DNA from 2 places in the Comamonas sp. MYb396 genome. Region 2 is predicted to be linked to the other one. Evidence: riboswitches for the same ligand, from Rfam matches in the RefSeq annotation. Region 2 holds a riboswitch; the other holds the start of a gene.
What was found. Region 2 has a riboswitch for cobalamin ahead of WH265_RS19695 (ABC transporter substrate-binding protein). Riboswitches for the same ligand answer to the same signal wherever they lie in the genome.
Positions count from the first base shown of each region.

Region 1: it holds a riboswitch for cobalamin, as region 2 does, so the genes downstream of both, WH265_RS13410 (TonB-dependent receptor domain-containing protein) here and WH265_RS19695 (ABC transporter substrate-binding protein) in region 2, are expected to answer to the same signal.

Region 1 is NZ_JBBGYU010000005.1:173,602-181,206, reverse strand. Features, by position in the region: gene WH265_RS13410 (TonB-dependent receptor domain-containing protein) at 1-1,553, opposite strand, end outside; cobalamin riboswitch at 1,638-1,882, opposite strand; gene WH265_RS13405 (hypothetical protein) at 1,922-2,137, shown strand; gene WH265_RS13400 (cell division protein ZapA) at 2,137-2,556, shown strand; gene WH265_RS13395 (sulfite exporter TauE/SafE family protein) at 3,004-3,825, shown strand; gene hemN (oxygen-independent coproporphyrinogen III oxidase) at 3,842-5,224, opposite strand; gene fnr (fumarate/nitrate reduction transcriptional regulator Fnr) at 5,375-6,097, shown strand; gene WH265_RS13380 (universal stress protein) at 6,253-6,696, shown strand; gene WH265_RS13375 (malonate--CoA ligase) at 6,807-7,605, opposite strand, start outside.
Region 2 is NZ_JBBGYU010000009.1:135,921-143,525, forward strand. Features, by position in the region: gene atpA (F0F1 ATP synthase subunit alpha) at 1-1,381, shown strand, start outside; gene atpG (F0F1 ATP synthase subunit gamma) at 1,400-2,272, shown strand; gene atpD (F0F1 ATP synthase subunit beta) at 2,307-3,710, shown strand; gene WH265_RS19685 (F0F1 ATP synthase subunit epsilon) at 3,782-4,198, shown strand; gene WH265_RS19690 (GNAT family N-acetyltransferase) at 4,250-4,798, opposite strand; cobalamin riboswitch at 4,845-5,069, shown strand; gene WH265_RS19695 (ABC transporter substrate-binding protein) at 5,332-6,354, shown strand; gene WH265_RS19700 (FecCD family ABC transporter permease) at 6,379-7,449, shown strand; gene WH265_RS19705 (ABC transporter ATP-binding protein) at 7,446-7,605, shown strand, end outside.

The DNA.
Region 1 (7,605 bases), on a different contig from region 2:
AAGGCGCCCAGCTTGGTCGTGGCCGCCAGGGTAATGCCTTCCAGGCGTGCCTTGCCCACGTTGGCATAGCAGCCAAATTCGCTGTCGCAACTGCCGGGCGACGAGAAGTTGATCAGGTTGGTGACCCGGTTGCGGTAGGCCGTGGCCGAGAAGCTGTCGGCACCCTGCGCCCAGCGCAGGCCCAGCTCGGCATTGCGGCTTTTCTCGGGCTGCAGCGATGCGTCGCCGTATTCGCTAAAGCGCTGGTAGAGCGTGGGCGCGCGAAAAGCCGTGCCCACGGTCGCGGTGGCGCGCCAGTTCGTTGCAAAGGTATAGCCATAGGCGGCGCTGCCAGTGGTCTTACCGCCAAACTCGCTGTCGTCATCGCGGCGCAGGTTCAGCTGCACCGTGTGCGGGCCGGTGTTCAGGCCATAGCCCAGCGCCAGCGCATTCTGGTGGCGGTCGCGGTCAACGCCGCCATTGGTCAGTGCGTCGTCACGCCGCTCCAGCGCGGCCGTCAAGGTGTGGACGCCCAGGCGCCATGTATTTTGGAACAGGTAATTGTGCAGGCGCGTGTCCGTCTGGTAGGGCGAGGGCCGGGTCTCGTAGTAGTCGCGCGACTGGCTGAACTGCAGCTTGGTGCTGTAGTGCTCGGTCCACTGCGCCTGCCAGTTCAGGCCCAGCGCATACATCTTGTTGAGGCTGCGGTCGTCCTCGGACAGGCTGCTGTCATAGCCCGAGTTCACATCGCTGGCCAGCAAGGTGGCCTCCAGCCGGTGCTGGCGATTGATCTGGTAGCCCAGGCGGCCGCTGACCGCATTGCTGCGGTAGTCGTCCTTGTCCGGGTTGGCGGTGGCGACCGTACGGGCATTGAAGCCATCGGTCTGCGAGCGGTTCAGGCCCAGCGCGTAATCCCAGCCCTCGGCGCTGCCGGAGATACCTGCCTCGGCCGTGAACGTGCCCCGGTTGCCAAAGCCCAGGCCCACATAGGGCTGGGGCACGCCGCCCTCACCCTTCTTGGTGAAGATCTGCACCACGCCGCCCATCGCGTCCGAGCCGTAGACGGCAGCGGCCGGGCCACGCAGCACTTCGATGCGGTCGATCAGCGCCAGCGGAATCGACTGCCAGGAGGCGCCGCCGGTCGATTGCGAATCCATGCGCACGCCGTCGACATAGACCGCGGTAAAGCGTGAATCGGCGCCGCGCATGAACACGCTGGTCGTCGTGCCCGGCCCGCCGTTGCGCGAAATCTGGATGCCCGGAACGCGCGCGAGCACATCGGCCACGCTGCCCGGGCCCTGGCGCTCGATGGTCTGCGCATCAATGATGGACATATCGGCCACCAGATCGGAGAGCGGCTGCTCGATGCGGTTGGCGGTCACCACCATCTCTTGCAGGTTTTTACCCTCTGTTTCCTGGGCGGCTGGAGCCTGCTGCGCCTGTGCTGGCAGCGCCAACAGGGGCAACGCCGATGCGATGGCCAAGGCCAAAAAACGGGGGGAATGGAGGGTGCCCGAGCGGGGCGCAAGCGCGGGACGCGCGCAGCGGCGTGTCGAAAAAGCAGAGGAAAACATGCACTGAGTTGGTGATGAACCACCCCGCGCCAGCCTCCCCGCCGGCAATGGGGAACACGGAGGCCGCAGCAAGGCCTCAGCCGCGCGCCTCCACTATTGTTGGCCGGTATCCGGGCTGGCGATGACACAGCACACGCCTTCCCAAACACTTGTTCAAGGTATTCAGTGGCATAGTGGTGGCTGTGGATGGCGCAAAAGCCAACCATCGCTTACCGTTGCGGGGGCAGCGCAGGTTGCGTAAGGCTTGTAGGGCACAAGCAGCGCTCCTGCTTCCCGTTGAACTGCCCCCATGTGAACCACTGGGGCGAGCACCAACGGGTACAATTTTAGCGTTAAACCCATTGCGCACTTAAGAAGACTGTCTCTCTATGGCCACTACGCCTTCTATGGATCTGATGCTTGAGCGGGTGGAGGCACTGCTGAGCCGTCATGAGGCTTTGCAACGCGCCCACGCCCAATTGCAAGAGCAAGTCACCACCCTGACCCAGGAGCGCGACTCCCTCCAATCGCGCCTGACAGCGGCCCGCGCCCGCGTGGATGCACTGATCGAACGCCTGCCCAAGACCTTTGACCAGGACGAATGATGAAACAGCTGGAAGTACACATCATGCAGCAAAGCTATATGCTGGGCTGCCCCGAAGGCCAGGAAGCACGTCTGCTGGCCGCCGTCAAGCATGTCGATGAGGCCATGAGCGGTATCCGCGACGCGGGCAAGATCCGTGGCCGCGAGCGCATCGCCGTGCTGGCTGCCCTCAATGTCGCCTTTGATCTGCTGGATTTGCAGGTGCAGAACAGCCAGCTCAGCCAGACGGCGGACGCGTTGCAGGCACAGGCCGCTGCCCAGTCTGCCGCGATGGCCGAGGCCCAAGCCCAGCCCGCTGCCGGCGGCCAGGCCAGCCTCGACTGGGACGAACCCCGCCTGCAGTCTGTCATGCAAAGGCTGGACGCCGCACTGGCGCCCGCCCCTGCCAAGGCTGCCGAAACCCTGGACACCAGCGCCTGAGGCCTGGCGGCAAGCTGGCGCCAACACCAGATTGCCGCCCCATGCAATGCCTCCGCACAAAATACCACCTTTTCCATTACTCAATATAGCTAGCCAGCTATCTTTTTTGACCAATCCAGGCACATTGGCATGCAGTTTTGGTGGGTGCAGCAGGCGCGAGCGATTACAATGGAGGCGTTCGCAGCCCTGCTGGACTTTATAGTTCCTTGAACCAATGCTCTACGAGCACGGGCTTGGTACATCACCTATTGAGCGTGATCGTCTCGCGTCAGATGAACCCAACGATAGGTTGCCCTTGCCCACCTGAACCCCCGGTTCAGGATGACGGTCCAGTGGATCCGCTGCGAACACCTGATTTTTTCGGGCAGGCTGCCCAACCTGTCTTCTCCTCTCCGCGACAGCGGGGTTTCAGGCCACCTGTTTCAGGTGGCCTTTTTACTGCGCGCCATGACTGATCCTCTTGTTTTGCTGCCGCTGTCGTTTCTGGGCCTGATCGGCGGATTTCTGGCGGGCCTGCTGGGCATTGGCGGCGGCATGGTGCTGGTGCCCTTTATCACCTACATCCTGGGCACCCAGGGCGTGGCGCCGGAGCTGGCGATCAAGATGGCGATTGCCACCTCGATGGCGACCATCGTCTTCACCTCGATGTCCAGCGTGCGCGCCCACCACCAGCATGGCGCCGTGCGCTGGGACCTTGTCAAACGCCTGGCCCCGGGCATTGTGCTGGGCGGCCTGCTGGCCAGCCTGGGCATTTTTGCGGTGCTCAAGGGCAGCTACCTGGGTTTGTTTTTTGGCCTGTTCATTGGTTACTCGGCACTGCGCATGTTCCGCAAGCCCAACAGCAAGGCCATGCGCGCCATGCCGGGCACGGCCGGCCAGGTGGCCGCTGGCGGCGTGATCGGCTGCCTCTCGGGCCTGGTGGGCGCCGGTGGCGCCTTCATCAGCGTGCCTTTCATGACCTGGTGCAGCGTGCCGATGCACAACGCGGTGGCCACCAGCTCGGCACTGGGTTTTCCAATTGCGGTCACCAATGTCATCGGCTTCATGGTGGCTGGCCTGCACCTGCAGGGCCTGCCACCGCATTCGCTGGGCTATATCTGGCTGCCCGGCCTGGCCGCCATTGCCACCTGCAGCGTGCTGACGGCGCCGCTGGGCGCCCGTGCCGCGCACCGGCTGCCGGTGGGCCAGCTCAAGAAGATCTTTGGCGGCATCTTGCTGTGCCTGGCCGCGTACATGCTCTACAAGAGCCTGGCGGCCTGGCAGGGCTGAGACTTGCCAGAGCGGGCTAGATAATCCGCGAGAAGCGCGCCCGGTTGCGGTCGGCCTGCAGGTTCTTGTCGAACACCATGGCCACGCCGCGCACAAAGTACCAACCCAGCTCGGTCACATTGATCGCCTCGTCGCTCAGCTGCACCAGGCCTTGCTCCTGCAGCTCGCGCAGCTGGGCCAGCTCGGCGGCAAAGTACTGCGCAAAATCAATCAGCCAGGCCTGCTCCAGCGATTCAATCGCCAGGCTCCCCTGGCACATCAGGCCCATGATCACCGCGCGGCGCAGCAGGTCATCGCGCGTCAATGCCAGGCCCCGCACCACGGGGATCTGACCCTGGTCGATCAGGTCGTAGTACTCCTCCAGGGTCTTGGCATTCTGGCTGTAGGTCGCGCCAATGCGGCCGATGGCCGACACGCCCAGCGCCAGCAGATCGCAATCGGGCTGGGTGCTGTAGCCCTGAAAGTTGCGGTGCAGGCGCCCTTGGCGCTTGGCCACCGCCAAGGCATCGTCGGGCAAGGCGAAATGGTCCATGCCCACATACACATAACCGGCGCCTTCCAGCGCGGCCAGGGCCTGGGCCAGCATGGCCAGCTTGTCGGCCGGGCTGGGCAGGTCCTGCGCCTGGATGCGGCGCTGGGGCTTGAAGCGCTCGGGCAGGTGCGCATAGGCGTAGAGCGCAATGCGGTCGGGCCGCAGCGCATTGACCTGCTCCATCGTGCGCACAAAGCTGGCCGGGCTTTGCTGGGGTAGACCATAGATCAGATCGATATTGATAGATTCAAAGCCGATCTCACGCGCCTGCTCGACCAAGGCAAACACCTGGTCGGCGGGCTGCTCGCGGTGCACGGCCTTTTGCACCAGCGGGTCAAAATCCTGCACGCCAAAGCTCAGCCGGTTAAAGCCCAGCTGGTAGAGATGCTGCAGGCGCTCGCGGCTCACGGTGCGCGGGTCCACCTCGATCGAGTACTCGCCACCGGGCTGCAGATGAAAACGCTGCTTGACCATGTCCATCAGGCGGCTGAGGCCGGCATCGGTCAAGAACGTGGGCGAGCCGCCGCCCAGGTGCAGCTGGCTGATGGTGGGACGGGCGCTGACATGGGCCAGCTGCAGGTCCAGCTCGCGCTCGAGGTAGTCCAGGTACTCGTCGGCCCGCTCGGCATGCTTGGTGATGATCTTGTTGCAGGCACAGTAGTAGCACAGCGAGGCGCAGAACGGCACATGCACATACAAGGACAGCGGAGCGAGCCTGCCAGCCAGGCCGGTGCCGCGTTGCGCCAGCGCCTGCTTGTACTCATTCGCAGCAAAGGCTTCAACAAATCGGTCTGCGGTAGGATACGAGGTGTAACGGGGGCCGGGAACATCAAAACGGCGCAGCAGGTCGGGGGTCAGGGAAATCATGTGGCTTCTTCCTAGCGGACCCCCAATGTGCCCCAAGCTCTGCCACGCGTCCTTGATGTACATCAAGAACCCATTTGGCGCCTGCACGCACAATAGGCGCATACGAGGAACGCCGTTCCTACATGAATATTTGTTCACGGGTATTGATACATGACATCCAACTCCATCAAAGTGGTGTGCTCCAACTGCAATTTGCGCGAGCTGTGCATGCCCGTGGGACTGTCGGCCGAACAAATGGAGCGCATCGACGAGATCGTCGCCACCCGGCGCAAGATCAAACGCGGCAGCGCGCTGTTCCGCAACGGTGAGACCTTCACCTCCCTCTATGCGATTCGCACCGGCTTTTTCAAGACCAGCATCGCCACCGAAGACGGACGCGACCAGGTCACCGGCTTTCAGATGGCCGGCGAGATCATCGGGCTTGACGGCATCGTCAACGACCGCCATTCCTGCGACGCGATTGCGCTGGAAGACGCCGAAGTCTGCGTGATGCCCTACTCCTCGCTCGAAGACCTGTCGCGCGAAGTGACCGCCTTGCAGCACCATGTGCACAAGGTCATGAGCCGCGAGATCGTGCGCGAGCATGGCGTCATGCTGCTGCTGGGCAGCATGCGCGCCGAAGAGCGCCTGGCCGCCTTCTTGCTGAACCTGGTGCAGCGCCTGCATGCCCGGGGCTTTTCGCAGCATGAGCTGATCCTGCGCATGACACGCGAGGAAATCGGCAGCTACCTGGGCCTCAAGCTCGAGACCGTCAGCCGCACCTTCTCCAAGTTTGCCGAGGAGAACATCATCGAGGTCAAGCAGCGCCATGTGCGCATTCTGGACACCGACAAGCTCCAGGGCCTGATCAACACCCAGGCCTGCTCGGCCTAAGCTAAGCAGCTATTCCAAGTCGCCGCGTCAGCGGATACAAACGCGGTCTGATCCGACATCCGCTCAAGCCGCAAGCGGCGATGCTCTGTGTTGAATCCACGGCAAGGCTGGCCCCTGGTCGCCCTGCCCTACGTCTGACCTGAAAGGAGCCTGCCATGTACCAACATATCCTGCTTGCCACCGATGGCTCTGAGCTGTCCGAGAAGGCCGTGCGCCACGCCCTCGCGCTGGCCAAGCTGAGCCACGCCACGGTCACCGCCGTCAACATCTCGCCCAACTACCCGCGCAGCTACTTCGAGGGCAGCACCATGCAAAACCCCGATGACATTGCGCGCATCGAGGACGGCTGGGAACGCGCCGCCCAGGGCATTGTCGACAAGGTGGTGGCCGAAGGCGCTGCCACCGGCGTGCCCATCAAGACCCTGGTGATCAAGTCCGACATGATTGCCGAGGCGCTGCTGGAGACGGCGAAAAAGGAAAACTGCGACCTGATCGTCATGGCATCGCACGGCTACCGGGGCTTGAAGCGCCTGCTGCTGGGCAGCGAAACCCAGCATGTGCTGACCCATGCGACGATACCGGTGCTGGTGCTGCGCTGATCGCCACCTAAGCGCATCCGCCCAATAGCAAACCCTCGCCTGTGGCAGCTTCTTGGCTGCCACAGCGCGAGGGTTTTGTCATGGCGGCGCAGGCCGCCTTCATGGGCGCATCAGCCCTTGAACAGGCCCTGGTACTGGTCGCGCAGCAGGTTCTTTTGCACCTTGCCCATGGTGTTGCGTGGCAGCTCGCCCACGACAAAGCAGCGCTTGGGAATCTTGAAGTTGGCCAGCTGCTTTTTCAAAGTCGCAATGATGCCCTCGGCATCGAGCTGCTGGCCCGCCTTGGCAATGACCACGGCCACGCCCACTTCGCCAAAATCGGGGTGCGGCACGCCGACCAGCGCGCTTTCCGCGACGCCCGGCAGTTCGTTGATGAAGCCCTCGATCTCGGCCGGGTAGACGTTGTAGCCGCCGGAGATGATCAGGTCCTTGCTGCGGCCGACGATGGTCACATAGCCGCGCGCATCGATCTTGCCCACGTCGCCGGTCTTGAACCAGCCGTCGGCCGTGAACTCCTGCGCGGTCTTCTCGGGCATGCGCCAGTAGCCGCTGAACACATTGGGGCCTTGCACCTGGATATGGCCGATCTCATCGGCGCCCAGCGCCTGGCCGTCATCGCCCTGCGCCCGCACGCCCACACCCGGCAGCGGAAAGCCCACCGTGCCGCCCCGGCGCTCATCCTGGCCGCCATGGCGGGCATCGGCCTGGTAGGGGTTGGAGACCAGCATGATGGTCTCGCTCATGCCATAGCGCTCCAAAATCGTGTGGCCGGTGCGGGTCTGCCAGTCGCGGAAGGTCTCGATCAGCAACGGCGCCGAGCCGGAGATGAACAAACGCATGTGCTGGGCCGCCGCCTTGGTCAGGCCCGGCTCGGCCAGCAGGCGCACATACAGGGTCGGCACGCCCATG
Region 2 (7,605 bases):
CGGTCAACCTTCCTTCGGTCTGGCTCTGAACCTGGAGCGTGACTCTGTTGGCGCCGTGATTCTGGGTGAATACACCCACATCTCGGAAGGCGACATCGTCAAGTGCACCGGCCGTATTCTGGAAGTGCCCGTGGGCCCAGAACTGGTGGGTCGCGTGGTGAACGCACTGGGCCAGCCAATCGACGGCAAGGGTCCTATCAACGCCAAGATGACCGACGTGATCGAAAAGGTTGCGCCTGGTGTTATCGCCCGTCAATCCGTGGACCAGCCCCTGCAATCGGGTATCAAGTCCATCGACGCGATGGTGCCCGTGGGCCGTGGCCAGCGCGAGCTGATCATTGGTGACCGCCAGACCGGCAAGACCGCTGTCGCGATCGACGCCATCATCAACCAAAAGGGCCAAGGCGTTACCTGCGTGTACGTGGCCATTGGTCAGAAGGCTTCGTCGGTCAAGAACGTGGTGCGTGCGCTGGAGCAAGCCGGCGCGATGGAATACACCATCGTCGTGGCCGCTACCGCTTCTGAATCCGCTGCCATGCAGTACGTGTCGGCCTACTCGGGTTGCACGATGGGTGAGTACTTCCGCGACCGTGGCCAAGACGCCCTGATCGTGTATGACGACCTGTCCAAGCAAGCCGTGGCTTACCGCCAAGTGTCGCTGCTGCTGCGCCGTCCACCAGGCCGCGAAGCGTTCCCTGGCGACGTGTTCTATCTCCACAGCCGCCTGCTCGAGCGCGCAGCCCGCGTGAACGCGGACTACGTGGAAGCCTTCACCAAGGGTGAAGTCAAGGGCAAGACGGGTTCGCTGACGGCTCTGCCTATCATCGAAACCCAAGCTGGTGACGTGTCGGCCTTCGTGCCTACCAACGTGATCTCGATCACCGACGGCCAGATCTTCCTGGAAACCAGCCTGTTCAACGCCGGTATCCGTCCCGCTATCAACGCCGGTATCTCGGTGTCCCGCGTGGGTGGTTCCGCTCAGACCAAGCTGATCAAGGGCCTGTCCGGCGGTATCCGTACCGACTTGGCGCAGTACCGTGAACTGGCTGCTTTCGCACAGTTCGCTTCTGACCTGGACGATGCTACCCGCAAGCAACTGGACCGCGGTGCCCGCGTGACCGAGCTGCTCAAGCAAGCCCAGTACAGCCCTCTGCCTGTCGCTCTGATGGCTTCGTCGCTGTTTGCCGTGAACAAGGGTTTCATGGACGACATCGAAGTCAAGAAGGTTCTGTCCTTTGAATCGGGTCTGCACCAGTTCCTCAAGACCAGCTACGGCGCCTTGGTGGACCGTCTGAACGAGAAGAAGGCTTTCGACAAGGAAGGCAAGGACGAAGCTGAACTGACTGCAGCCATCACTGCATTCAAGAAGTCCTTCGCTTAATCCGGTCGAGGAGTCATCATGGCAGCAGGCAAGGAAATACGCGGCAAGATCAAATCGGTGGAAAACACCAAGAAGATCACCAAGGCCATGGAAATGGTTGCCGCATCCAAAATGCGCAAGGCGCAGGAGCGGATGCAGGCAGCCCGTCCATACAGCGAGAAGATTCGCGCAATTGCAGCTCACCTGAGCCAGGCAAACCCCGAATATGTCCACCCCTTCATGGTGTCGAACGACGTCAAGAAGGTGGGCGTGATCGTGGTGACGACTGACAAGGGCCTGTGCGGCGGCATGAACACCAATGTGCTGCGTGCCGTGACGAACAAGCTCAAGGAACTGCAATCTGCGGGTGTCAGCACGGAAGCCGTGGCCATTGGCAGCAAGGGTCTGGGCTTTCTGACGCGCGTCGGTGTCAAGGTGGTGGCCAACGCTACCGCCCTGGGCGATACGCCGCATCTGGATGCGCTGATCGGCCCGGCCAAGGTTTTGCTCGACCAGTACGCTGAGGGCAAGCTGAGCGCGGTCTATTTGTGCTACACCAAGTTCATCAATACGATGAAGCAGGACTCGGTTGTGGAGCAGTTGCTGCCCCTGTCGCAAGAAGCGATCCAGGGCTCGGCACCGGCTGCATCCCACGGCTGGGACTATATCTACGAGCCCGATGCGCAAAGTGTGATCGACGAGCTGCTCGTGCGTTATGCGGAGTCGCTGATCTATTCGGCCGTTGCAGACAACATGGCTTCCGAGCAGTCTGCACGCATGGTGGCCATGAAGGCCGCTACCGACAACGCCGGCAACGTCATCAACGAGTTGAAGCTGATCTACAACAAGACGCGTCAGGCTGCGATTACGACCGAGTTGTCGGAAATCGTCGCAGGCGCCGCGGCTGTGTAATACAGCTCGACTGAAATCAATATTGGAGCAACAAATGGCTCAAGTACAAGGCAAGATTGTTCAATGTATCGGTGCGGTGGTGGACGTTGAGTTCCCCCATGGCAGCGTGCCTAACGTGTATGACGCACTGAAGCTCGAAGGCACCGCCCTGACGCTGGAAGTGCAGCAGCAGCTGGGCGACGGCGTGGTGCGTACCATTGCGCTGGGCTCGTCGGACGGTATCAAGCGTGGCCTGATGGTCACCAACACCGGCAAGGCGATCACCGTGCCCGTGGGCAAGGCAACCCTTGGCCGCATCATGGACGTGCTGGGTAACCCCATCGACGAACGCGGTCCTGTGGACCAGGCGCTGACCGCTTCCATCCACCGCAAGGCGCCCGCTTATGACGAGCTGGCCCCTGCACAGGAACTGCTGGAAACCGGCATCAAGGTGATTGACCTGGTGTGCCCGTTCGCCAAGGGCGGTAAGGTCGGTCTGTTCGGTGGTGCCGGTGTGGGCAAGACCGTGAACATGATGGAGCTCATCAACAACATCGCCAAGGCGCACAGCGGTCTGTCCGTGTTCGCCGGCGTGGGTGAGCGTACCCGTGAAGGTAACGACTTCTACCACGAAATGTCGGACGCCGGTGTGGTGAACCAGGAGTCGCTCAACGACTCGAAGGTTGCCATGGTGTACGGCCAGATGAACGAGCCACCAGGAAACCGTCTGCGCGTTGCGCTGACCGGCCTGACCATGGCTGAAGCGTTCCGTGACGAAGGCAAGGACGTGCTGTTCTTCGTGGACAACATCTACCGCTACACGCTGGCCGGTACCGAAGTGTCCGCGCTGCTGGGCCGTATGCCTTCGGCCGTGGGCTACCAGCCTACGCTGGCCGAAGAAATGGGCCGTCTGCAAGAGCGTATCACCTCGACCAAGGTGGGTTCGATCACCTCGATCCAGGCCGTCTACGTGCCAGCGGACGATTACACCGATCCATCGCCAGCAACGACCTTCGCTCACTTGGACTCCACCGTGGCGCTGTCGCGTGACATCGCTTCGCTGGGTATCTACCCTGCGGTGGACCCACTGGCTTCGACCAGCCGCCAGCTGGACCCCCAAGTGGTGGGTGAAGAGCACTACTCGGTAGCCCGCCAAGTGCAGGGTACCCTGCAGCGCTACACCGAACTGCGCGACATCATTGCGATTCTGGGTATGGACGAACTGGCTCCCGAAGACAAGCTCGTCGTGGCCCGCGCTCGCAAGATCCAGCGTTTCCTGTCGCAGCCTTTCCACGTTGCTGAAGTGTTCACGGGCGCTCCAGGCAAGTACGTGCCGCTGTCGGAAACCATCCGCGGCTTCAAGATGATCGTCAACGGCGAGTGCGACCACCTGCCCGAGCAAGCCTTCTACATGGTTGGCACGATCGACGAAGCCATCGAGAAGGCGAAGAAGATCTAAGCTTTGCAGAACGGGCTGCAGCACGCAGCCCTGCTCGCGAACTAGTTTCTTTTTCACTCTGAGGATCAAAGATGAACACCTTCCACGTTGATGTGGTCAGTGCTGAAGAATCCATCTTCTCCGGCGAAGCCCGCTTTGTGGCTTTGCCTGGTGAAATGGGCGAACTCGGTATCTACGCCCGCCACACGCCGTTGATCACCCGCATCAAGCCGGGTTCGGTGCGCATTGAGAAGGCCGACGGCGGCGAAGAGTTCATCTTCGTGGCTGGTGGCATTCTCGAAGTGCAACCCGACTGCGTGACCGTGCTGTCCGACACCGCTGTGCGCGGCAAGGACCTGGACGAGCAAAAAGCGGTTGAAGCCAAGCAAAAGGCTGAAGAAGCCCTCAAGAACGCCAAGGGCGAGCTTGACCTGGCCAAGGCCCAATCCGAGCTGTCCGTCATGGCCGCCCAGATTGCCGCCCTGCAAAAATACCGCAAGAAGCGCTGATCCGCTGTTTGCGCAACTGCCACAGGAAAACCACCGCATGCGGTGGTTTTTTTACGTCCGTAGCGGATGGGTCGGAGTGGAGCTGGTCTGCAGCACCTGCTGCATATGGAGGGTTTGCCACAGCGGGTCGGCATCCTGGTGCAGGCTGACAAAGCCCTGGCGCTGCCAAAAGGCCTGTGCGCCCGGCAAAAAAGGATGCGTGTGCAGGTAGAGCCGCTGCACACCCTGCTGCAGCGCCCGCTGCCGCAGCTGCGCGAACAGTTCGCCAGCCAGGCCTTGGCGGCGCCAGGCCGGGTCCACATACAGGCGCACCACCTCGGCGGTGCCTGCGCTGGGCACCGCCAGGTGGGCAAAGCGCCCGTCATAGGCGCGGTAGGCGATGCTGCCGATGATGCGGTCGCCCTGCCAGGCCGCCAGCATGCAGCCGCCGGGCGGTGCATAGACCGAGGCAAAGTCGCGCAGATCGGCCTGCGGTGTGCTGGTATCGACCCGATCGCCAAACATGGCCTGGCGCGCCGCCTGCAAAAAGGCTGCCACCGGCGCGAGATGGTCAACGCGGCGGATGCCGTATGCGCTGGGTGTAGTGGGTGGGTGGTTCATGGCCATCAAACGGCCTGCAGCTTAGCATGCAGGCGCTGTAAATCGGCTACAGTACAGCCACTTTGGTTTCGCAAGAACATGCGCACGGCAGGGTGCCGGGGCATGAGGGAATCCAGGGAGCGCGAGCCGGCAGCCAGCGCCCCAAACGGAACTGCCCCCGCAACTGTAGGCCGCGAGCAGGCCATCCATGCGCCACTGAACTGCGGTTCGGGAAGGCGATGGTCTGCGCAGACCGGCCAGTCAGGAGACCTGCCAAGGTTATGCATTCACAAGCCACTGGCAAGCCCCCGGTTTGCACAGAGAAACAGGCATGCCACCGGTTGTGCGCGCTGCAAGGCGAACGACGCAAACGCCGCTGCGGCAAACCCATTCATGGCGGATGTGCGTGTGTTTTGATCATGACCGGCGGGGTGTCCGGGCGGTGAGCAGCGTCTCGTCTGCGCAAGGCTGTCCTGGCTCCACCGGGCAGCAGCCCGCACCGGATCGGCTCGCACGGCCCGCATGCCCAGCCTCTACCTGGAGAGACGATTCCGATGCCTGTTCGCCGTTTTGCGCTGCCTGCCCTGTTGGCTGCCTGTGTATTCATGCCGCTGTCCGCCTGGGCCGCCCCTTATCCGATGCAGCTGCACAACTGCGGCTACGAGGTCTCTCTCAAGCAGGCGCCCGCCTCGGTCGTCACCATCGGCCAGGCCGGCACCGAGATGCTGTATGCGCTGGGTCTGGGCGACAAGCTGGTGGGCACCTCGCTGTGGTTCAATGCCGTGCTGCCCCAGTTCAAGGCCATCAATGACAAGGTGCCACGCCTGGCGGACAACGACCCGAGCTTTGAGTCGGTGATCGGCAAACGCCCGGCGCTGGTGGTGTCGCAGTTCGAGTGGATGGTCGGCAAGGACGGCGTCGTGGGCACGCGCGAGCAGTTCCATGACCTGGGCATTGCCACCTATGCGATGCCCTCCGACTGCGAAGGCAAGAACAACCTCAAGGGCGCCGATGGCACCCGCACCGCGGCCTACGATGTGCAGGCGCTCTACAAGAGCATCACCCAACTGGCGCAGCTCTTTGATGTGCAGCCCCAGGGTGAGCGCCTGGTCAAGGACCTGCGCGAGCGCCAGGCCAAGGCGGTCGCCAAGGTCCAGGCCGCGCAGCAGCCCCATCTGACGGCTGCGCTGTGGTTCTCCAGCGCCGATCTGGCCATCGACCCCTACATGGCGGGCAAGAACGGGGTTGCCGGCTACATGCTGCAGACCTTGGGCCTGCGCAATATCGTCGACTCGTCCGAAGAGTGGCCCACCGTGGGTTGGGAAACCATTGCCAAGGCCAATCCATCGATCCTGGTGATCGCCCGCATGGACCGCCGCCGCTTCCCTGCGGACGACTACCAAAAGAAGCTCGAGTTTCTGAAGCAGGACCCGGTCACCCAGCACATGGATGCCGTCAAGAACAACCGCATCGTCATTGTCGATGCCGATGCGCTGCAAGGCTCGATCCGCTTGGTCGATGGCATGGAGCAGATCAGCGATGCGGTACGCAAGCTCGGCCCGGCGGCCGCGCGTTGATCAGCCGCTGATGCAAGGCCTTGCATGATGGTGGCAACGGCATCAGCGCGCCCATCGGCGCTGCGCAGGCCGCTGCATGGGGCCGCCTGGTGCCTGGGCGCGGCACTGGCGCTGCTGCTGAGCGTGGCGCTGGGCATCGCCGTTGGCGAGACGGCGCTGTCGCCCAGCCTGGTGCTGCAGGTGCTGGCCAACAAGCTGGCAGGTGCCAGCTATGCCATCGATCCCATCAGCCAGGGCATTGTTTGGAACTACCGCCTGCCCCGGGCGCTGGTGGCGGCCAGCTGCGGCGCTGGCCTGGCGGTCTCGGGCGTCATTTTGCAATCGCTGCTGCGCAATGCGCTGGCCGAGCCCTATTTGCTCGGCATCTCGGCCGGGGCCTCCACCGGCGCAGTGCTGGTGACTGTCGTCGGCATTGGTGCGGGCGCCATATCGATGACCGTGGGCGCCTTTTTTGGCGCGCTCTGCGCGTTTGCACTGGTGGCCCTGCTGGCCCATGCCGCCGGCAGCGGTGGCCTGCGCAACAGCGGCCAGATTGTGCTGGCCGGCATTGCCGGCTCGCAGCTGTTCAATGCACTGACCTCGCTGATCATCACCAAGTCGGGCAGCGCCGAGCAGGCCCGGGGCATCATGTTCTGGCTGCTGGGCAGCCTGAGCGGCGTGCGCTGGCCCGATACCGTGCTGACGGCCTGCATCGCGATCACCGGCCTGCTGCTGTGCCTGCTGCATACGCGCGCGCTCGATGCCTTCAGCTTTGGCAGCGAATCGGCGGCCGCGCTGGGCGTGCCGGTGCGCCGGGTGCAACTGGTGCTGCTGCTGGCCGCTGCGCTGATGACGGCCGTCATGGTCTCCATCGTCGGCGCGATCGGCTTTGTTGGCCTGGTCATTCCGCATGCCGCGCGCATGCTGGTCGGCGTCAGCCACGGCCGCCTGGTGCCCGCCAGCGCGATGATGGGTGCGGTGTTTCTGATCGCCGCCGATGTGCTCTCGCGCACCCTGATCCGGGGCCAGGTGCTGCCGATTGGCGTGATCACCGCCCTGGTCGGCGCGCCAGTATTTGCCTGCATTCTGCTCAAAAGCCAGCGGAGGCGCGGATGACGGCGGAACCGGTAACCGCTGCGGATCAGCCGGTGTTGCAGGCCTGCGCGCTGGGCCTGCGCCTGCAAGGCCGGCCGGTTGTCGAGCAGGTCAGCTTGCCGGTGCAGCGCCAGGAGATGCTGGGCTTGATTGGCCCCAATGGCTCGGGCAAGTCTA